DNA from 2 places in the Stenotrophomonas sp. YJH_SMC_12-1 genome. Region 1 is predicted to be linked to the other one. Evidence: riboswitches for the same ligand, from Rfam matches in the RefSeq annotation. Region 1 holds a riboswitch; the other holds the start of a gene.
What was found. A riboswitch is a leader RNA that binds a small molecule or an ion and turns the genes downstream of it on or off. The one in region 1 is predicted to bind thiamine pyrophosphate.
Positions count from the first base shown of each region.

Region 1 (10,687 bases):
TTACGTCGCCGACATCGCTTTCCTGGCTGGTGTCAGCGGCCGGCATGGGCCACCAGCGCGGTGCGGGCGACCGCCGCATGCGGGCACGGGCGGCGAAGAAGACGCCTCCGTACCGGCACCGTGGTCGCTACGGTACGGGTGTTCATGGCGATACTCCTTCCACGGCGGTGACCTGCACGGACACGCAGTCGTAGATCTTCTCGATCTGCCGGCACAGCGTTTCCGCCGGGCGCTGGCCATCGACGACCAGCTGCAGGTGCCAGCGGCCATCGTCGGCGGCCACCGGCGCACCGCTGATCGCACGCGGCGCAAAGCCGCGGCGTTCGGCCATGCCGATCACGCGCAGCAGCGCGCCTTCGGCCGGGTGCAGCACCAGGTCAAGCCGGTATTGCATTGGGGGTCTCCTGGCGGGCGTGGGTGGGATTGCTTTCCAGCATCGTGCTGTTGGCGGTGTTCGGCGGCACCAGCGGCCACACGTTGGCGCGTGCATCGATGGCCACGTGCAGCAGCGCCGGGCCGGGCTCGGCCAGCAGCGCGGCCAGGCCGCCTTCCACGTCGTCGCGGTTGTCGATGCGGGTGGCGGCAATGCCGAACACCTGCGCCAGGGCTACGAAGTCCGGGTTGTCGGACAGGTCGATCTCGCTGTAACGCTCGGCGAAGAACAGTTCCTGCCACTGCCGCACCATGCCCAGCGAACTGTTGTCCAGCAGCATGATCTTCACCGGCAGGCGGCAGCGGGCGATGGTCGCCAGCTCCTGCACGTTCATCATGAAGCTGCCGTCGCCGGACACCAGTACCACGGTGCGCTCCGGGCAGGCGAACTGCGCACCCATCGCCGCTGGCAGGCCGAAGCCCATCGTGCCCAGTGCGCCACTGGTCAGGTGGTTGCGGGGGTGGTTGAAGCGGCAGTGCTGGGCCACCCACATCTGGTGCTGGCCGACATCGCAGGCGATCACCGCATCGGCCGGGGCCAGCTCGCTCAGTCGCTTCAGCAGCGCCGGGGCGTAGATGTGCTGGCCCGGTGCGTCGTAGCGGGCCGCGAAGCGATCGCGGTGCTGCGCACAGCGCTTGCGCCACGCGTCCTGGTGGGCCCTGGGGGAGGGGAAGGCCGCACGCAGGGCACGGATGGCGTGACCGACGTTGCCAGGCACGGCGATGTCGGCAGTGCGCAGCTTGGAGATCTCGTAGGCGTCCGCATCGATGTGGACGACGCGGGCGAATGGCGCGAACTCGGCCAGCTTGCCGGTCGCGCGGTCGTCGAAGCGCGCGCCCAGCACCAGCAGCAGGTCGCTTTCCTGCACCGCCATGTTGGCGGCGCGGGTGCCGTGCATGCCCAGCATGCCCAGCGACTGCGGATGGTGGGCCGGCAGTGCACCGAGGCCGCGCAGGGTCATCACGGTGGGGATGGCACTGGCCTCGACGAAGTCGCGCAGGTCCTGCACGGCATCACCCAGGGCGATGCCGCCACCTGCGTAGACCACCGGCTTTTCGGCCGCCGCCAGCGCGGCGATGGCCTCGGCGATGGCGGCCTCGGCCGGCGCCGGCGGCGGTTCGACGCTGCTGGGCACATGCGCCGGCAGATGGCTGGCATCGGCCAGTTGCACATCCTTGGGCAGGTCGATCAGCACCGGGCCGGGGCGACCCTCACGGGCAATGCGGAACGCATCGGCCACCACGCGCGGCAGGTCATCGACGCTACGCACCAGCCAGCTGTGCTTGACGATCGGCATCGTCAGGCCGAACACATCCAGTTCCTGGAAGGCGTCGGTGCCCAGCAGCGGCGTGCCGACCTGGCCGGTGATGCAGACCATCGGTACCGAATCCAGCATCGCATCGGCAATGCCGGTGACCAGGTTCGAGGCGCCCGGGCCGGAGGTGGCCACGCAGACGCCCACCTGGTTGCTGGCGCGGGCGAAGCCGTTGGCGGCCAGGGCCGCGCCCTGCTCATGGCGTACCAGGATGTGCTTCAGCGACGAATCCACCAGCGCGTCGTAGAACGGCATGATGGTGCCACCGGGATAGCCGAACAGCGTGCGGACGCCTTCGGCCTCCAGCGCCTGGGTCAGCCAGCGCGCGCCGTTGGGCGGCGCGCTGCGATGTGTCGAAGAGTTCATGGGGGAACCTTGCAAAGCGGGTGGGGGAGGGCCGCGTGGTTACGCAGCCTGTCCTTGCAACCAGACCATCTTGGCGCGCAGTTCCTTGCCCACCTTCTCGATCGGGTGCTCCAGGTCGGCCTGCTTGAACCTGTTGTAGTTCGGCAGGCCCGCTTCGTACTCGGCCACCCAGTTCTTGGTGAAGGTGCCGTCCTGGATGTCCTTCAGCACCTCCTTCATGCGTTCCTTGGTGCCGGCATCGATCACGCGCGGGCCGCTGACGTAGTCGCCGTACTGCGCGGTCTCGGAGATGAACTCCAACATGCGCGAGATACCGCCTTCATAGAACAGGTCCACGATCAGCTTCAGTTCGTGCAGCACTTCGTAATAGGCGATCTCCGGCTGGTAGCCGGCTTCGACCAGGGTCTCGAATCCGGCCTGCACCAGCGCCGAGGCACCGCCGCACAGCACCGCCTGCTCACCGAACAGATCGGTTTCGGTTTCTTCCTTGAAGGTGGTCTGGATCAGGTTGGCGCGCGCACCGCCGAGGCCGGCGGCATAGGCCTGCGCATGCTGCGCGGCCTTGCCGCTGATGTCCTGGTAGACCGCCCAGATGCACGGCACGCCACGGCCGATCTCGTACTCACGGCGCACCAGCGCGCCGGGGCCCTTCGGCGCGACCAGCACCACGTCCAGGTCGGCACGCGGCTCGATCATCCCGTAATGCACGTTCAGGCCATGCGCGAACAGCAGGCACGCCCCCTGTTTCATGTTCGGCGCCAGCACGTCGTTGTAGAGCTTCTTCTGCACCATGTCCGGGGTCAGCACGGCAACCAGGTCGGCGTCCTTCACGGCCTCGGCGGGCGCGATCACGGTGAAGCCATCGGCCTGCGCCTTGGCTTCGGTCGGCCCACCCGGACGCAGGCCTACCACCACGTCGAAGCCGGATTCGCGCAGGTTCAGTGCGTGGGCGCGGCCCTGGCTGCCGTAGCCGATGACGGCGATCTTGGTCTGGGGCAGGTCGTTGGTGCTCATGGGGGAGGTTCCTTGCGGTGGGAAGAAAAAAGAACGGCCGGTCGTCGAGGTGACGTGCCGGCCGGTCAGGGGAAAGCGGTGGAGGAGGCGCCGCGCATCGCACAGGCACAGCCACCACAAGGCGTGGTGGTGCAGGTCCGGGTTGTGCGATGAGCGTTGGTCATGGTGGTTGCGTCTGAAACCAGGTTCTGAAATGAAAAAACCCGCACCGGGGCGGGTGCGGGTTTTTGAAGAGTTCCGGTGTGTGTGTTGCTTACACGCTGGCTCGTCCCGCACCTGTTGGTTGGGTAATAAGTACGAGCACAAGAATCGAACGCAGCGAGGCGGCGCCGGTGTCGGCGGCTTCGATGTGGGTTCGCGGTGGCGTGTTGTGATGCAACATGTGATCGAGAGAAACACAGCCATTTCGGCGGTGTCAACCCTCGCGACGGATTTTCTATCGGTTTCCGCTGCATCCAGCGCAATTGCTTGCGGCACAAGGATGGTTGCTGCTGAAAGTGTTTCGGTGAACCCGAATTCACTCCTTTCGGGGCGGTTTTTGCGCGGAATCCGGTGGATTTTTCCGCCCAAGGATCAACGTCCATGACGTCTGTCCGATACCGCTTGAAGGCCGCAGCGGCGAAGATCGGGGAACCACCCGTCCATCGGAACCCGACCGTGTCCCGACGCCTTGCCCGTTCCCTGCTCGCCGCCGCCGTATTGGCTGCCGTACCGGCGCTGTCCTTCGCCGCCGACCGCATCACCGGCCACACCTTCGCCACCCGTTCGGAGGTGATCGCCCCGCATGCGATGGCCGCGACCTCGCAACCACTGGCCACCCAGATCGCGCTGGACGTGATGAAGGGCGGCGGTTCGGCAGTGGACGCGGCGATTGCCGCCAACGCCGCGCTCGGCCTGATGGAGCCGACCGGCAACGGCATCGGCGGCGACCTTTTCGCCATCGTGTGGGATCCGAAGACGCAGAAGCTCTACGGCTACAACGGCTCGGGCCGCTCGCCGAAGTCGCTCACACTGGCCGAGTTCCAGCGCCGTGGCCTGAAGGACATCCCGGCCACCGGTCCACTGCCGGTGTCGGTGCCGGGTGCCGTCGATGGCTGGTTCGCGCTGCACGACCGCTTCGGTCGCAAGCCGATGGCCGACAACCTGGCGCCGGCCATCCGCTACGCCCGCGAGGGTCACCCGGTGGCCGAGGTGATCGCCTACTACTGGGACCGCTCGGTGCCCAAGTTGTCGCAGTACCCGGGCTTCAAGGAGCAGTTCACGATCAACGGCCACGCCCCGCGCAAGGGCGAGATGTGGAAGAACCCGAACCTGGCCAGCACCCTGCAGAAGATCGCCGACGGTGGCCGCGACGCCTTCTACAAGGGCGAGATCGCCCACACCATCGGCGACTACTTCAAGGCCAACGGTGGCTACCTGAGCTACCAGGACATGGCTGACCATCATGGCGAGTGGGTCGAACCGGTCAGCAGCAACTACCGTGGCTACGACGTCTGGGAACTGCCGCCGAACAGCCAGGGCATCGCCGCACTGCAGATCCTCAACGTGCTGGAAGGCTACGACTTCTCGAAGATCCCGTTCGGTTCACCGGAACACGTGCACCTGTTTGTCGAAGCGAAGAAGCTGGCCTTTGCCGACCGTGCGCGTTTCTACGCCGACATGGCGTTCCAGCCGGCACCGGTGCAGAAGCTCATCTCCAAGGAGTACGCCGCGCAGCGTCGTGCGCTGATCTCGATGGACAAGGCGTTGAAGGAAGTGCAGCCGGGCACGCCGAAGCAGCTGGAGGAGGGCGACACGATCTACATGACCGTGGCCGACGCCGACGGCATGATGGTTTCGCTGATCCAGTCCAACTACCGTGGCATGGGCAGCGGCATGGCACCGCCCGGTCTGGGTTTCATCCTGCAGGACCGCGGCGAGATGTTCGTGCTGCAGAAGAACCATCCCAACGGCTACGCGCCGGGCAAGCGCCCCTTCCAGACCATCATTCCGGCCTTCATCACCAAGGGCGGCAAGCCGTATGCCAGCTTCGGCGTGATGGGCGGCGCGATGCAGCCGCAGGGCCACGCGCAGATCGTGATGAACCTGGTGGACTTCGGCATGAACCTGCAGGAAGCCGGTGATGCACCGCGCATCCAGCACGAAGGCTCGACTGAACCGACGGGTCAGGCCACGGCGATGACCGATGGTGGTGAAGTGAATCTGGAAACCGGCTTCCCGTACGAGACCGTGCGCGCGCTGATGCGCAAGGGGCATCGCATCGTGTTCGCCGATGGGCCTTATGGCGGGTACCAGGCGATCATGCGCGATCCCGAGAGCGGGGTTTACTACGGCGCTTCGGAGAGCCGCAAGGACGGGCAGGCGGCGGGGTATTGAGGTTTCCCGGCCACCGGGCTGAGCCCCCTCTGCGGTGGTGGTTCGTGGAAGCGGGATCATGTGATTGGGCCGGGCGGGTGGGCTGTTCGGGGGACGCCGTGAATCCGTCCCTGGAGGCTTGGCAGCCGCATCCATGCGGCTGACACCCCCGCCCAGCCCACCCGCCCGGCCCCTGACAGTTTCCGTGGCCGCCACCGCAGGAAGAAAAGGAAGAAGATCAAAAGCAAAGGCAACAGCAACAGCCGCGCGCTGTGGGTTGGGGTCGGATCCGTTTTCCGAAGGAAAACGGATCCGACCCCTTCTTGTTTTCCGATACACCTCATCCACGCATAGCGTGGAAAACCCACCGTCACACGGAAACTGTCGGGGGTGGGGCGGCGTGGGCTGGCAGGACCGTTGGCGCCATGGGCCCGAGGCATGCCTCGGGCGGGTTGGGCAGGATGCCCAACCCCGGTCTTGCCATGTGCGCAGGACAGCGCACACGAGCAAGGCGCCATCGAGCCCCCAGGGATGGGTTTACGGCGTGTCCTGCCAGCCCACACCGCCCCGCCAAACTAGCAGCAACCCAGAGCTGCTTTTGAGGTTGCTGTTGTCGTTGCTTGAGAAAAGCGGTGCAGCCGCAGGCTGCAAAACAACCCTCAATCCTGATCGTGCGCGCGCGCTGCCTCGGCCTGCGTCTCCTCCTGCGCCGCCATCTCGCGTGCGATCCACGCATCGATCATGTGCCGCTGGCGCTGCGCCTGCCGTCGCTCGCGGGTGTACTCCTGGTCCAGCACCCGATACAGCGACACCATCACAAGAAGCATCAGCAGCGCGAACGGCAGCGCAGCGATGGTGATCATGCCCTGCAGCGCCTCCAGTCCCCCTGCCAACAGCAAGGAACCCGCCACGAGCGCAATGCCGACACCCCACGCCACTTTGTGCTTGCGCAATGGCTCGCCCGCGTCGTCCGTGGACATGCTGGCCAGCACAAGTACCGCAGAATCAGCCGAGGTCACGAAGAAGATCATCAGTAGCACCAGCGCAATGCACGACAGCAGCAACGGCAGCGGCAGGCTGTCGAACATAGTGAACAGCACCGTTTCATAGCCGTTGCCCAGTGCCTGCAGCAGGTCGGCCTGGCCGAAGATCTGCATCCAGATCGCGGTGCCACCGAACACCGAGAACCAGAAGAAGCCCAGCAGCGTCGGTGCCAGCACCACGCCGATCACGAACTCGCGAACGCTGCGACCGCGCGAGATGCGCGCGATGAACGAACCGACGAACGGTGCCCAGGAAATCCACCAGGCCCAGTAGAAGATCGTCCAGTCCGCGACCCAGGTGCTGGACGAGAACGGTGACATGCGCAGGCTCATCGTCACCAGCTGGTTGAGATAGGAGCCCAGCGTCGTGGTGAACGTGTTGAAGATCGCGCCAGTCGGGCCGAGTACCAGCACCAGCGCCAGCAGCAGCGCCGCCAGTGCAAGGTTGAAGTTGGACAGCCATTTCATGCCGCGGCCGACGCCGCTGAGCGTGGACGCCATGTACAGCACGAAGGCCACCGCAATGATCGTCAACTGCAGCGGAACGCCCGCCTGCACGCCGAATACGCGTTCCACGCCGGCTGCGATCTGCACCGTGCCGAAGCCCAGTGCTGTAGCCACGCCAACCGCAGTGGCGACGACAGCGGAGATGTTGACCACATGCCCGATCCAGCCACGATGGTGACGTCCGATGATCGGTTGCAGCATGTCGCTGATCTGGCCACGGCCGTTGCGGTTGAATTGGAACCAGGCCATTGCCAGGCCGATCAGCGCATAGATGGCCCACGGGTGCAGGCCCCAATGGAAGAACACGTAGCGCATGGCAGCACGGGCAGCGTCCATGCTTTCGGGTGCCAGCCCTTCCGGCGGCTTGCTGAAATGCGAGATGGGCTCGGCCGCACCCCAGAACACCAGGCCGATGCCCATGCCGGCGGCGAACAGCATCGACATCCAGCTGGCACGCGAGAACTCGGGTTCGGCGTCCTCGCCGCCGATGCGCAGGTTGCCGAAGCGGCCGAACGCCAGGTACATCAGGAACACCAGCGCCAGGAACACCACCAGCAGGTACAGCCAGCCGACACTGCGGATGACTTCTGCCAGCATCGACTGGACCACTGTGTTGAAGGGGCCGGGGGCGATACCGGCGAGCAGCACCAGCAGCAGAACCAGTGCGATGGAAACGCGAAACACCATGAAGGAGCTTCTCCGATCAAGGGGGATTGAGGGGAGCGAGCAGAGCTTGCGGCGAAGGGCCGGCGGCATGCAGCACGGACCGGGCAGGGGCCGCGAAGGCGGCGGGGAACGCATCGATCTCAGCGACGCGATGGCGTGCACGTTACTGAACGCGACGTCATGGTTCCGTTAACGAATGGCGACCTGGTCCCGGAGGCGGGCGGTCTATGCTCTAATGCGCACCAAGAAGCGGGGGTACCGGGCCATGTGGCCACGGTTGAGACAGTCCCTTGGAACCTGATCCGGCTCATACCGGCGTAGGGAAGCTTTGCAATGCAGCCGTGCCCGGACTCCGCCCAAGGACCGTCCGTGCGCGGGTGCCGTGCGCCGCCGCTTCGTCCCTGACCTTCCTGGACGATGCCCGATGAACGCACAGCTCTCCGCCCTGCAGCAACAGGCCCAGCAACTCTCCGCATCCGTGACCCGGCCCATTCCCGGCTCGCGCAAGATCCACGTGCCTGGTTCACGCCCGGATCTGCAGGTGCCGATGCGCGAGATCGCGCTGACCCGTACGCCGACGTTGTTCGGCGGCGAAGAGAATGCGCCGGTGACCGTTTACGACACGTCGGGCCCGTACACCGACCCGGAGGTGCGCATCGATCTGTCCGCCGGTTTGCCGGCACTGCGTCGCGGCTGGGTGGAAGAGCGCGGTGATACCGAGCAGCTTGAAGGACTGAGTTCTTCGTTCGGCCGCGATCGCGAGCATGACCCGAAGCTTGACGCGGTGCGTTTCCCCGCGCGCAGCCTGCCACGCCGTGCACGTGCCGGTGCCAACGTCACCCAGATGCATTACGCGCGCCGCGGCATCATCACGCCGGAAATGGAATTCGTCGCCATCCGCGAGAACCAGCGCCTGGACGCGATCCGCGATGCGGGCCTGCTGCAGCAGCACCCGGGCGAGGCCTTCGGTGCGTCGATCCAGAAAGTCATCACCCCGGAGTTCGTGCGCGACGAGATTGCACGTGGCCGTGCGGTGCTGCCCAACAACATCAACCACCCGGAAAGCGAGCCGATGATCATCGGCCGCAATTTCCTGACCAAGATCAACGCCAACATCGGCAACAGCGCGGTGTCTTCCGGCATCGCCGAGGAAGTGGAGAAGCTGGTGTGGGCGATCCGCTGGGGCGGTGACACGGTGATGGACCTGTCCACCGGCAAGCACATCCACGAGACGCGCGAATGGATCATCCGCAACTCGCCGGTGGCGATCGGTACCGTGCCGATCTACCAGGCCCTGGAGAAGGTTGACGGCCGCGCCGAGGCACTGACCTGGGAGATCTTCCGTGACACCCTGATCGAGCAGGCCGAGCAGGGCGTGGACTACTTCACCATCCACGCCGGCGTGCTGCTGCGCTACGTGCCGCTTACCGCCAAGCGTGTCACCGGCATCGTCAGCCGCGGCGGCTCGATCATGGCCAAGTGGTGCCTGGCGCATCACAAGGAGAACTTCCTCTACACGCATTTCGAAGACATCTGCGAAATCATGAAGGCCTACGACGTGACCTTCTCGCTGGGCGACGGGCTGCGCCCGGGTTGCATCGCTGATGCCAACGACGCGGCGCAGTTCGGCGAACTGGAAACGCTGGGTGAACTGACGAAGATCGCCTGGAAACACGATGTGCAGACCATGATCGAAGGCCCCGGCCACGTGCCGATGCAGCTGATCAAGGAAAACATGGACAAGCAGCTGCGCGAATGCGGCGAAGCGCCGTTCTACACGCTGGGGCCGCTGACGACCGACATCGCGCCGGGCTACGACCACATCACCAGTGCGATCGGCGCGGCGATGATCGGCTGGTTTGGCACGGCCATGCTCTGCTACGTGACGCCGAAGGAGCACCTGGGCCTGCCCAACCGCCAGGACGTGCGCGACGGCATCATGGCTTACCGCATTGCCGCGCACGCGGCCGACCTGGCCAAGGGTCATCCGGGCGCGCAGGTACGCGACAACGCGCTGAGCAAGGCGCGCTTCGAGTTCCGCTGGGAGGACCAGTTCCACCTGGGCCTGGATCCGGAAAAGGCCAAGGAATTCCACGACGAGACGCTGCCGAAGGACGCGCACAAGCTGGCCCACTTCTGCTCGATGTGCGGACCGCACTTCTGTTCGATGAAGATCACCCAGGACGTGCGCGACTACGCCGAGGCCGGCATGAAGGAGAAGTCGCAGGAGTTCCGTGCTGGCGGGGCCGAGGTCTACCGCCAGGGGTGACGGGTAACGGGTAGTGCCGGCCGCCGGCCGGCATTCCGTCGTGCACGGGACCGGGGGGAGTGCTGGCCAATGGCCGGCACTACCGTTCATCACGCCGCGCCCGGCTATCCTCCGCGCATCGCCCAGGGGAAAGGACGCCATGCCCGTTGCCACGACCACCCGCTGGCTGGCCATCGCCCGCCGCCATCCTTCGGCCTGGCTCCTGGCCGCCCAGTTGATCGCGGTACTGCTGTATCCCGCCCTCGATGACACCGCCGCTGGCCGGGCGGCGCTGGGCATGTTCGGCATGGCGGTACTCGGCCTGGCGCTGTGGGTGGTCCAGCGCAGTCCGCTGGGCACGTGGCTGGCATTGCTGCTGGCCATTCCATCGGTGGTGTTCTCGCTGGCTGGCGCCCTGCTGGACCGCAGCGCGCTGCTGACCACCGCGCAGCTGCTGGAAAGCCTGCTGTACTTCTATACGGCCGGGGCATTGATCGCCTACATGCTGCAGGACCATCGAGTAACACGCGACGAACTGTTCGCAGCCGGGGCAACCTTCACCCTGCTGGCCTGGGGGTTCGCCTTTGCATTCGCGGTGTGCCAACAGTGGTATCCAGGCAGTTTCCAGGGTGCGACTGCTGGCCCCGAGCGCAGTTGGATGGAGCTGCTTTATCTGAGCTTCAGCTTGTTGTCCGGAGTTGGATTGAGTGACGTCGTGCCGTTGCACCCGCAGGCACGGG
Region 1 is NZ_JCAFUD010000009.1:70,679-81,365, reverse strand. It holds gene AC5P8Y_RS16870 (threonine dehydratase) at 1-46, opposite strand, end outside; gene AC5P8Y_RS16865 (ACT domain-containing protein) at 143-394, opposite strand; gene ilvG (acetolactate synthase 2 catalytic subunit) at 378-2,114, opposite strand; gene ilvC (ketol-acid reductoisomerase) at 2,154-3,128, opposite strand; gene ggt (gamma-glutamyltransferase) at 3,786-5,504, shown strand; gene AC5P8Y_RS16845 (BCCT family transporter) at 6,143-7,720, opposite strand; TPP riboswitch at 7,941-8,041, shown strand; gene thiC (phosphomethylpyrimidine synthase ThiC) at 8,124-9,968, shown strand; gene AC5P8Y_RS16835 (ion channel) at 10,108-10,687, shown strand, end outside.

Region 2 (10,687 bases), on a different contig from region 1:
AGCTTTGTCGTCTCTGACCATCTCGAGTGCCGCCAACGAGCTGTTTGCGACAAGCTGACGGGCCTGTGGAAAACGCGCGCGCACCTGCGGGCCGGTCAGGAAATCCTGCTCGATCACCACCCGCAGTCCATCCAGATCGGGATTGTCCGAGGCACGCAGGTCGTCGGGGCGGCCCACCAGGGCCAGCGGTGCCTCGCCATAGGCGGCGGTATAGACCATGCAGCGGGTGCGGTCGGCACTCAGACCGACATTCATCACCACATCGATCTCGCCACGACATGCCGCATCCAGCACGGAGGTCCAATCCGGAAAACGACGGGCCTCGACCTTCACACCCAACTGACGGGCAAGAAGCGACAGATAATCCGGACCCAGACCCACCTGCTGGCCATCACGGAGTGACTCGAATGGTGGCCAGCCGCTGTCATACTGCCCCACGACGATGCTTGGATGGGCGGCGAGGTACTCGCGCTGCAGGGGACTGAGCGGCAACAGCCCAGGCACTGCCTGTGCCAGCGCCACGGGCAGCACCAGCACGGCCAGCAGCAGGACCAGCCCGCGAACAGCCCAGCTACGCATCGGCGTCGATCTCCTAGAATCCTGACAGGGCCGCGATGGTCGCGGCCCGGCTTGCCCGGTGGCCATACTAGAGCAATGAGCTTGCGCATCATCATCGCAGACGACCACCCTGTGGTCCGTATCGGTACCCGCGCCGTCATCGAATCGAGCGGGGTCGGCCGCGTGGTCGGCGAGGCTGACAGCGCGCAGGCGCTGATGGCCCTGCTCGGCAGCCAACCCTGCGACCTGCTGGTGACCGACTATTCCATGCCGGGCAGCCCACAGGCCGACGGCTTCGCCATGATCGGCATGATCCGCCGCCGCTTCCCCGACCTGCCGGTGCTGATGCTCAGCGTCTCCAACAACCTGGCGATCCTGCGCATGGTGCTCGACAGCGGCGTGCTCGGCCTGGTCGACAAGAGCTCGTCGATGGACGAACTACCGCAGGCCATCCAGGCGGTCTATCGGGGCCAGCCCTACATCAGCCGGAGCCTGCGTGAGCGGGTCGAGGCTGCGGGCAGCTGGCGCATGCGCGAGGGCGACGGCAAGCCTTTGTCGCCACGCGAGGTGGAAGTGCTGCGGCTGCTCGGCACCGGCATGACGGTGAAGGAGATCTCGCTGCAGCTGCACAAGAGCGTCAGCACCATCAGCCGGCAGAAAGGCGACGCCATGCTCAAATTGGGCCTGAAGGGCGACGCCGAACTGTTCGACTACCTGCGCGACGGCAAGATCTGAGAACCAGATCACACTGTGAGGGCATCTGTCACCGCCCTCTTTGACCGGCCGCCGTTCTGTGCCAAGATGACCCGGCATGGGTTTTCAATGCGAGGTCGAAGGAATCGGCCGGCTCATGTCCTCGCTCCCGTCCCAGGTGGATGGGGTGCGGTTTCCTGCCGGCCGTCTGGCCCGGCAACGCTGACCATGGAGAGGCGCATGCATCACCCCCCCGAGCCATGTTGGACCCTGCCGTTGCGGCCCCTGCGCGCATTCGCGGCGTGCCTGCTCGTCTCTCTTTCCGCTGCGGCCTGCAGCGCCGCCGATCCGGCCCCCTCGTCCTCCCAGCCTGGCGCCCCCGTGCAGGCTGCCGATGCGCCCCGACAGGATGTTGCCCCGATGCAGAACACCTCTCCCGACACCGCCGTCACCCCGCCCGACGCGCCGACCGTGATGTATTTCACCTACCAGGTGGACGGTGATGGCGCGACCTCCTACGAGGTCCAGAACGGCAGCGTGGCGACCTTCTGGTTCGGCCACACCTTCACCCTCGATGGCACCACGTATTACACGGGTTTCTCCTGGGATACCCGCGAGCACTACGGCAAGCCGGGCGAGCAGACGCCGGCCGGTCCGGATGACCGCGCCAACCTCGCCGAGGCCACTTTCGTGCTGGCCGGCACCGACGCGAAGAAGCCATGGAAGTTCCGTGGCCAGGAATGGACCATCGGCGCGCTGGGCGCGTACGACAAGGCCGACGATGTCGATACCCGGCGCAAGCCGCTTGAACATCGCACCGCCGACGGTCGCCTGCTGCTGGCGGTGCCGACCAGCAGCTTCGACCGCGGCATCAGCAGCACCGGCTATGCGCTGCTGCTGTTCAACCCCAAGCGCAGCGAAGACGACGTGGACAGCAAGGTCTGGCGCTATGTCGGCTCGGTGCGTACGGGCGAGGACAACAGCGCCGCCTGCGACGAAGGCAACGTGATGCCCTGCACCGACAGCGATGGCGAACTGGCCTTCGCTGCCGACGGCAGCGGCCTGCCGCGACTGACCGTGACCTTCAAGGGCACCACCATCGAAGGCCCCGGCAAGACCCGTGCGCTGGGCGCCGGCGACGCCGTGCACTACACCTTCGACAGCGCGACCCAGCAGTACGTCGCGCCCTGATAGCACCCGCCCACGCGCGGGTTTCCTGTTGACCGACATGTTCTTGACTCACGGATGAGTCCGGTTGGCGATTCGCGGCATGCGCCGCTCCATCAACCCCGAGGAAAACGTCATGGCACAGCATGACTACAGCAGAAAGGAAGTTCTGGACATCGTCGAGCAGGTCGCCCGGCAGAAAGGCCTTCCGGTCGATGACTTCATGCGCTTCGCGCACATCGAGACCGGCGGCACCTTCAACGAGCGCGCCCACAATACCTCGTCCGGCGCCAAGGGCCTGTTCCAGTTCGTGCCCGGCTCCGCGCGCCAGTACCACCTGACCGGCCACGAGTTCGACCCGACCCGCAACACCGAAGCGGCCGCAAAGATGTACCAGGACAACCTGGACTCGATGGCACGCCGCAACGAGCGCACCGGCCACCCGTACCTGTCCGGAGGCAGTACGCCGACCGGCCTGGACCTGTACCTGGCCCACCAGCAGGGCAGCGCCGGCTATGGCTCGGTGCAGACCGCGATTGCCACCGGCACCTTCGGCGTGGTCCGCAACGGCCACGGCGAAGAGATCAACATGCGCCGCAACGTGCTGAACCAGATCGGTTCCGACGCGAAGGCGCTGACCGGCCACACCCTGGCCGAGATGCGCGGCATGAACGATGGCGACCTGGCGCGGACGTTCTCCAGCTACTACATCCACAAGTACGCGGCGATCAGCATTCCGGAAAAGAACATCGAACCGCAGGCGGTGGCGCAGGGCCAGGGCCAGGCCCCGGCCGCGCCTGCACAGGCCAGCGCAGCCGTGGCGGCGGGTGCAGCCACGCTGGCGGCAACCGCAGCGGCGGCTGCCACACCGAAGCCGGGCATCGAACTGCAGGCCGCCTACGAGGCCGGCGTGAAGTACGACCACGTGAAGTACGCCATCAACATTCCGGGTCACGCGCTGTACGTACCGGGCAAGACCGGCAAGAACGTGGAGCAGGGTTACATCGACTGCTCCGGCTGGGTCGGCACGCTGCAGAACCGCACCATGGACGAGATCAACCAGAAGGCCGGGCATGCGGTCTTCAGCAAGGCCGATCGCATCGACCTGGGCAACCTGGGTTCCGGCGGCATCGTGCGCAAGGCATTCGACCAGTCCGGCGTGCTGCTTGACCGCGACGCGATCCTCAAGCCCGGTGCGCTGAAGGAAGGCATGATCATCGGCCTGGATACGGCCAGGACCCGCCACGAGCACTGGAACGGCATCGACCACATCGTGATGGTGGTGCGCGACCCCACCACCGACAAGCTGCTGATCAGCCAGTCCACCGGCAGCAAGGGCGTGCACACCATGCCGGTCGAGGACTACCTCAAGCAGGTGAAGGACCACCCGAACTGGAAGCTGTACGCCTCCGATCCGCTGTCCAAGGCGCGCGACCTGCTGGAAAACCGCACCCCGTCGCACGAGCAGGCCCAGGGCAAGCCTGCCGCCGAGCACAAGGCCGCTGCCACGCCGCACGCCGAACTGTACAAGCAGGGCGCGCACAGCGAGGGCGTGCGCAAGGTGCAGGAGCAGCTGGGCCACCTCGGCTACGTCGGTGCCGACGGCAAGCCGCTGGTCGAGGATGGCCGCTTCGGCCGCAACACCGACGCGGCGGTGCGCCAGCTGCAGAAGGACAACGGCCTGGTGGCCGACGGCATTGTCGGGGCGAAGACGCTGGAGGCCATCAAGGAAGCCCGCGAGCGCCCGCTGCTGAACGACGAACGGCACCCGCGCAATCCGCTCTTCATCCAGGCCAGCAAGGGTCTGGAACTGTTGCCGGCCGGCACCTTCAAGGATCGCCACGCGCTGGAAAGCGCCGCGGCGGCCCTGACCAAGGAGGCGCATGCCGCCGGCCTGCAGCGCATCGACACGGTGGTGCCCAGCCCGAACGGTGAACGCCTGTTTGCCGTGCAGGGCACGATCGGTGACCCGGCGGCCAGCCGCGTGGCGGTGGAGGCCCGAGCCGCCAGCGAGCAGAGCATCGCGCTCAGCAGCGGTGCCGTGCAGGGCGCGCCTAACGTGCTGCACCAGCAGCAGGACGCCCAGCAGGAGCAGGCCCGGCAGGCACAGAAGGCGATGGGCATCTAAGCCCGCAACGCCTTGGCAGAGAAGGGAGGGCCACGTCCGCGTGGCCTTTTCCCTTTCTGCCAGCTGAGCGGCCGAGGCCGCTTTCAGCCTTGCTTCATGCCGCCTGCCGCTAGATGAATGCGCAAGCCGCACGGTGGACCAGGCAATGTTCCGGCAATGTTGGAACGTCAGCGTGGTCTCCACGGCAGCCGGGGCGCCCGCGCCCTCCCTGCCCAGCGTGGCATGCACCTCACAGGAGAACGAACATGCTCAGTACTTCCACACTCAGCTTCCGTGGTCTGGCGATGGCCCTGGCACTGGTTGCCGGTGTCGCCGTGGTCAGCGATGCCAGCGCGATGTCGAGGAAGGACAAGCGCACCCTGGTCGGCGCCGTGGTCGGTGGCGTGGCCGGCAACCTGCTCTCCAACGGCGATCCCGCTGCCACCGTCGGCGGCGCCGTGGCCGGCGGCGCGATCGGCAACTTGACCACCTCCGACCGCCGCGACCGCCGTTACTACGACAATCGCCGTTACGACGACCGCTACGATCGCCGTTACGACCGTGGCTACTACCGCAGCGGCTACTACGACCGCGGTGATGACCGTCGCTGGCAGCGCGAGCGCTACTACGACAACCGCTACTACCACGACCGCGGTCGCCATCGCGGCTGGTAAGCAGCGCGGCATCTCCCATGCCGATGCACGGACGGGCGGGTCGATGACCCGCCCGTTTGCGTTGGCCGCGTGCATGGCGTTGAATGCGCAGCCTTGGATGTGACTTTCCCCACTGGGGCTGCGGCATGACTTCTTCCTCCCACCGCGTGCAGGGCCTCAACAACGACGAGGTCGCTGCCGACTGGCCACCGATCAGCGCGGCGGACATCGCGTGGCTGCGCCAGCACTACCCGCAGCTGGACGAGCGCAGCGAACCGCGCTGGCACAGCCCGCGGCCGCTGTCGGCTGCCGCCATCGTCAACGGCGTGGAAGGCGCGGTGTTCATCAAGCGCCACCACCACAGCGTGCGCAGCACGGCCTGCCTGGAAGAAGAGCATCGCTTCATCGCCCATCTCGCCGCAGCGGGCGTACCGGTGGTGCAGGTGCTGCCAGCGGCCGATGGCCACACTGCGGCCGAACATGGCGAATGGACGTTCGAGCTGCATGCGATCGGCGTCGGCGAGGACCTGTACCGCGACGCCGTGTCGTGGTCGCTGCTGACCGATGTCGCGCAGGCCCGCGAAGCCGGGCGCACACTCGCGCAGCTGCACCGGGCCGCCGCCAGCTACCACGCGCCCCAACGCAGCACCCATGTGCTGGTCGCGCGCGACGATCTGATCCGTGCTGACGATCCGATCGCGGCCATCAAGGCAGGGCTGCACGAGCGTCCCGGGCTGGCCCGCTATCTCGCGCGCATTCCATGGGAAGCGCAGTTGCAGCGCGACGTGCTGCCGTGGCATGCCGGCCTGGCCGAGCGCCTGCGCGATGAGCCACGGTTGTGGGCGCACAACGACTGGCACGTTTCCAACCTGCTGTGGCGCGATGGGCAGATCAGTACCGTGCTGGATTTCGGCCTGGCCTCGCCCACCAGTGCGCTGTTCGACCTCGCCACGGCGATCGAGCGCAACGCGGTGGCGTGGCTGGAACTGGAGCGCGGCATGGAGGCGGTGCGCATCGATATTGCGCTGGCCCTGCTCGACGGCTACCGCCAGGTGCTTCCGCTGTCGGCGGCACGCGTGCACCTGCTGGCCGACCTGCTGCCGATGGTGCATTTCGACTTCGCACTATCCGAAGTGGAGTATTTCGAGGGCGTCACCGGCTCGACCGCCAATGCCGATGTGGCGTGGCAGCCCTTCATGCTCGGCCATCCGGCGTGGTTCCATACCGCCCCGGGGCAGGCACTGCTCAACGCGCTGCACGCGGCAGCCTGAAGGACGCCGGCTCGCAAATCCGTACCATTTGTAGTGAAATGGTCACCTGAAGCGGGGGTGCCTGGATCTGCCAGGCTGAGAGAGTCCCTTGGAACCTGATCCGGTTTGCACCGGCGTAGGGAGCTTTGAGCCGCAGCCACACCCCCGTCATGGGCCGGTGCACCTGCGCGCCGTCGCTTCGTCTCCCTTGTTGTCCGAAGACGAACCGAATGAACCGCTGCCTGCGCCCCACCCTGCTCTGCCTCGCCCTCTGCGCCGCGCTGCCGCTGCACGCCAGCGAGGCCGAAACGTCCCCCGATGCGGCTGCCACCGGCGCCGAGCGCTCGCCGACCGAACTGGCGGCGGTGCGCGTGCAGGCCGGCAAACCGAAGGCCGATACCTCGCGCGTGAATGCCTTCGGTGGCGGCAGCTGGAAGGACACGCCCGCGTCGATGAACGTGCTCGAGCGCGATTACCTCGACGGTCGCCAGGTACGTTCGCTGTCCGAGCTGGCCAGCAACGATGCCTCGCTGGGTGATGCCTACGCGCCGGTGGGCTACTACCAGAACATCGCCATCCGAGGCTTCGCACTGGACGCGGCCACCGGCTACCGCTTCAACGGGCTGTCCATCGCCGGCGAACAACGCCTGGCGCTGGAGAACGTGCAGTCGGTGGAGATCCTCAAGGGTGAAGCCGGCCTGGCGGCAGGCGTGATGGCGCCGGGCGGAATCATCAATTACATCGGTAAGCGCCCGGCGGAAGTGCGCACCGCCACGCTCGGCACCGATTCGGAAGGCTCGCGCTACGTTGCCGTCGATGTCGGCCACTGGATCACCCCGCGCTTCGGCGTCCGCCTGAATGCCGCATGGGATTCCAGCAATTCCTACGTCGAGCACGCCGATGGCCGCCGCAACTTCTACTCGCTGGCCGCCGACTGGCTGATCGGCGAGCGCGGCAAGCTGGAAGTGGATGCCAACTACCAGACCAGCTCGCAGCGCTCGGTGTCCGGCTACCAGCTGCTGGGCGCGCGTGACCTGCCGCGCGGTGTCGACCGCGAGCATCTGCTCGGCTACCAGCCGTGGCAGCGCCCGGTGGATATCGCCAGCACCAACATCACCGCGCTGCATACCTACGACTTCAACGACGCCTGGCAATCACGTGTATCGGTCGGCCACAGCCGTTCGGTGATCGATGACAACGTCGCCTTCGCCTACGGCTGCTACTACGCCGCGCAATGTGCCGATGGCAGCGTGCCAGGCAACTACTTCGCACCCAACGGCGACTATGACATCTACGACTACCGCAGCCCGGACGACACCCGCCGCAACCAGCAGGCCCGTGCCGAACTGCGCGGCCGCTTCGAGACCGGCAGCGTCGGTCACCACCTGACCGTCGGCGCCGACTACTTCCGCCGCACCGTGGACAAGCGCCCGAGCGTCAACGAGTACGTCGGTACCAGCAACATCCACGAGGCACCGGTGCCGGTGTTCGCGCCATCGCCGAAGATGCCGGGCCCATCCGCACGTCGCCTGGACAGCCGCCAGACCGCGTTCTTCGCGCTGGACCGGGTGAGCTTCGGTGACGACTGGCAGTGGCTGGCCGGTGGCCGCTTCGTGCGCCTCGATGAGCGCGCCTACGACAAGCGTGGCACCCCGCAGCGGCACAGCCGCCTGTCGCGCTTCCTGCCGCAGACCGCGGTGGTGTGGAAGGCCACCGACCAGCTCAATGCCTATGCCAGCTACGTGCGCGGCATTTCGCTGGGCCAGGAAGCGCCGTTCTGGACCAGCAACGCCGACACCTTCCTGCCGTCGGTGCAGTCGCGGCAGCTGGAAGTGGGCGTGAAGTACGTGCCGGTCGAAGCGCTGACCCTGGGCGCGGCCGTGTTCCGCATTTCGCAGCCGTACCAGTACGCCAAGCCGGACAGCAGCGACGTCGGCTACACCTTCGTCGAGGAAGGCACGCAGACCCACACCGGCCTGGAGCTGACCGCCAACGGCCAGCTGACCGATGCGCTGCAGATCGTGGCCAGCGCCAGCGTGCTGCAGGCGCGCGCGCGCGACACCGGCACGCCAGCCTATGAAGGCCATCAGCTGGTGAACGTGCCGAAGGTACGCGCCAGCGTGCACCTGGCCTACGCGCTGCCGTTCGTGCAGGGCCTGGACGTGACCGGCGGCTGGCGCTATGCCGGTGCCAACGTGGCACGTGTCGACGGCGGCGTGCGCGCACCGGACTATTCAGTGTTCGACGCTGGCCTGCGTTTCCAGCATCGCCTGCGCGAGCGCACAGTGACCTGGAACCTGTCGGTGGACAACGTGTTCAACCGCTTCTACTGGCGCGATACCGGCAGCAGCGGCGGTGACTACTACCTGTTCCCCGGCGCACCGCGACAGGCCCGCCTGTCGGTGACGTTCGCGCTGTGAGCGGCGTGATGCTCGAGTGGACCTCCGCACTGTGCAGCATCCTCGGCGTCTGGCTGATGGCCCGGCGCCGGCTGGCGGCGTGGCCGGTGGGCCTGCTGTCGGTGGCGCTGTATGGCCTGGTGTTCGCCGAGGCCAAGCTGTACTCGGACACCCTGCTGCAGATCGCCTTCGGTGGTTTCCTGGTCTATGGCTGGCTCAACTGGCGACAGCATGCCGCCGATGAGGGCAGCATCCGCATCGTTCCGCTGGCACGCGGCACGCTGCTGCGCGACCTGGCCATCGGCCTGTGCGGTGGCGTGGCGCTGGGTGCAGCCATGCACAGCTTCACCGACGCTGCCCTGCCGTGGTTGGATGCGCTGCTGACCGGTCTGAGCCTGGTCGGGCAATGGTGGCAGGCCCGCCGCCACGTGGCCTGCTGGTGGGTATGGATCGCAGTGGACGTGGTCTATGTGGGTGCGTACCTGTTCAAGTCGCTGCACGTGACCGCCGCGCTGTACGTGTTCTTCCTCGGCCTGGCCGTGTTCGGCCTGCGCGCATGGAGCGCCGCCGCTCGCGAGCCACAGGTGGCAACCCGGTAGGGCCACGCCATGCGTGGCTGGGCTACCGGTAGTCGCCAACCTTGGTTGGCGTGCGTGCCGACCAAGGTCGGCATCTACCCAGAACATCCACGCATGGCGTGGATCTACTGGGTCAGCACCAAACCCAGCCGCAGCGGCTGGCGCATGTCGGCCGGTGGCGCGGCCTGCAGGGATGCACTCTGCAGGGTCGCGCGCAGGTCGGCGTCGACCTGGGCATCACCCAGGCTGTCGAATTCCAGCTTCGAAATGCGGCCATCCGCCGCGATCCACACGCTCACCGGCAACGGCGTCGGCGCATCCGGATGTGCCTGCAGCCATTCCAGCACACGCTGCGCCTGCGGATCCTGCTCCTGCTGCAGGCGCTGCTGCAGCTGCCCCCCCACGGCGGCGGCATAGGCCATCCAGTGTGCAGGGGCTTCCTGCGCGGAAACGCTGGCACTCCCCAGTGCCAACGCGCCGAACAACGCGGCCAGTGGCCGCCACCAGCGGCGTGCACCGGTTGTGTTCCTTGCCATCGCCATCGCCCGCCCCTGCGCTCCCATCCAACCGCTGATGGTCGGCGCGGTAGATGACAGGCAGATGGCGGCACAGTAGAGCCACGCCATGCATGGCGTGGATCTACTGGAACAGAGCGGCCAGTAGCATGCGCAAGGACGAGAGCCGTGATCAGTCGCCCAGGTCGGCCAGCACCTTGCGCGAGGGCGCGAAGAAGGTCACGCCGGTGGTGGCGGTGGAGAAATCAAGGATGCGGTCATGCAGCGGTGCGGGATTGCCGATGAACATGCGCTCGAGCATCTTCTCGATCACCCACAGGCGGCGCGTGTAGCCGATGAAGTAGGTGCCGTACTCGCCGCGACCCGGGTTGGCGAACGGCATGTTGTCGCGCAGGATCTCGTGCTCGCCGTCGGCATCCTCGATGGTGCACAGCGTCTTGTGCGACTTCTGCGCATCGGCCGGCGCATCGTCCAGCTCGATGTTGTCGTGCTTGGTGCGGCCGATGATCGCTTCCTGCGCTTCGGTCTTCTGCGCGCGCCAGGCATCAAGATTGTGCAGGTACTTCTGCACCACCACGTAACTGCCGCCGGCATGCTCCGGGTCTTCCTCGCCCACGATGGTGGCTTCCGGCAGCGACAGCCCTTCCGGGTTGGCGGTGCCGTCAACGAAATCGAGCAGGTCGCGGCCATCGAAATAGCGGAAGCCGGCCACGTCATCGACCGTCTCCACCGCATCGCCAAAGGCCATCAGCAGGTTGCGTTCGAAC
Region 2 is NZ_JCAFUD010000007.1:95,708-106,394, forward strand. It holds gene AC5P8Y_RS14060 (ATP-binding protein) at 1-579, opposite strand, end outside; gene AC5P8Y_RS14065 (response regulator) at 655-1,293, shown strand; gene AC5P8Y_RS14070 (hypothetical protein) at 1,672-2,442, shown strand; gene AC5P8Y_RS14075 (peptidoglycan-binding protein) at 2,555-4,546, shown strand; gene AC5P8Y_RS14080 (glycine zipper 2TM domain-containing protein) at 4,792-5,199, shown strand; gene AC5P8Y_RS14085 (phosphotransferase enzyme family protein) at 5,325-6,449, shown strand; TPP riboswitch at 6,493-6,588, shown strand; gene AC5P8Y_RS14090 (TonB-dependent receptor) at 6,659-8,848, shown strand; gene pnuC (nicotinamide riboside transporter PnuC) at 8,857-9,426, shown strand; gene AC5P8Y_RS14100 (hypothetical protein) at 9,531-9,947, opposite strand; gene AC5P8Y_RS14105 (Dyp-type peroxidase) at 10,093-10,687, opposite strand, start outside.
Region 2: linked by a shared signal. The riboswitch ahead of AC5P8Y_RS14090 (TonB-dependent receptor) and the one ahead of thiC (phosphomethylpyrimidine synthase ThiC) in region 1 are both predicted to bind thiamine pyrophosphate.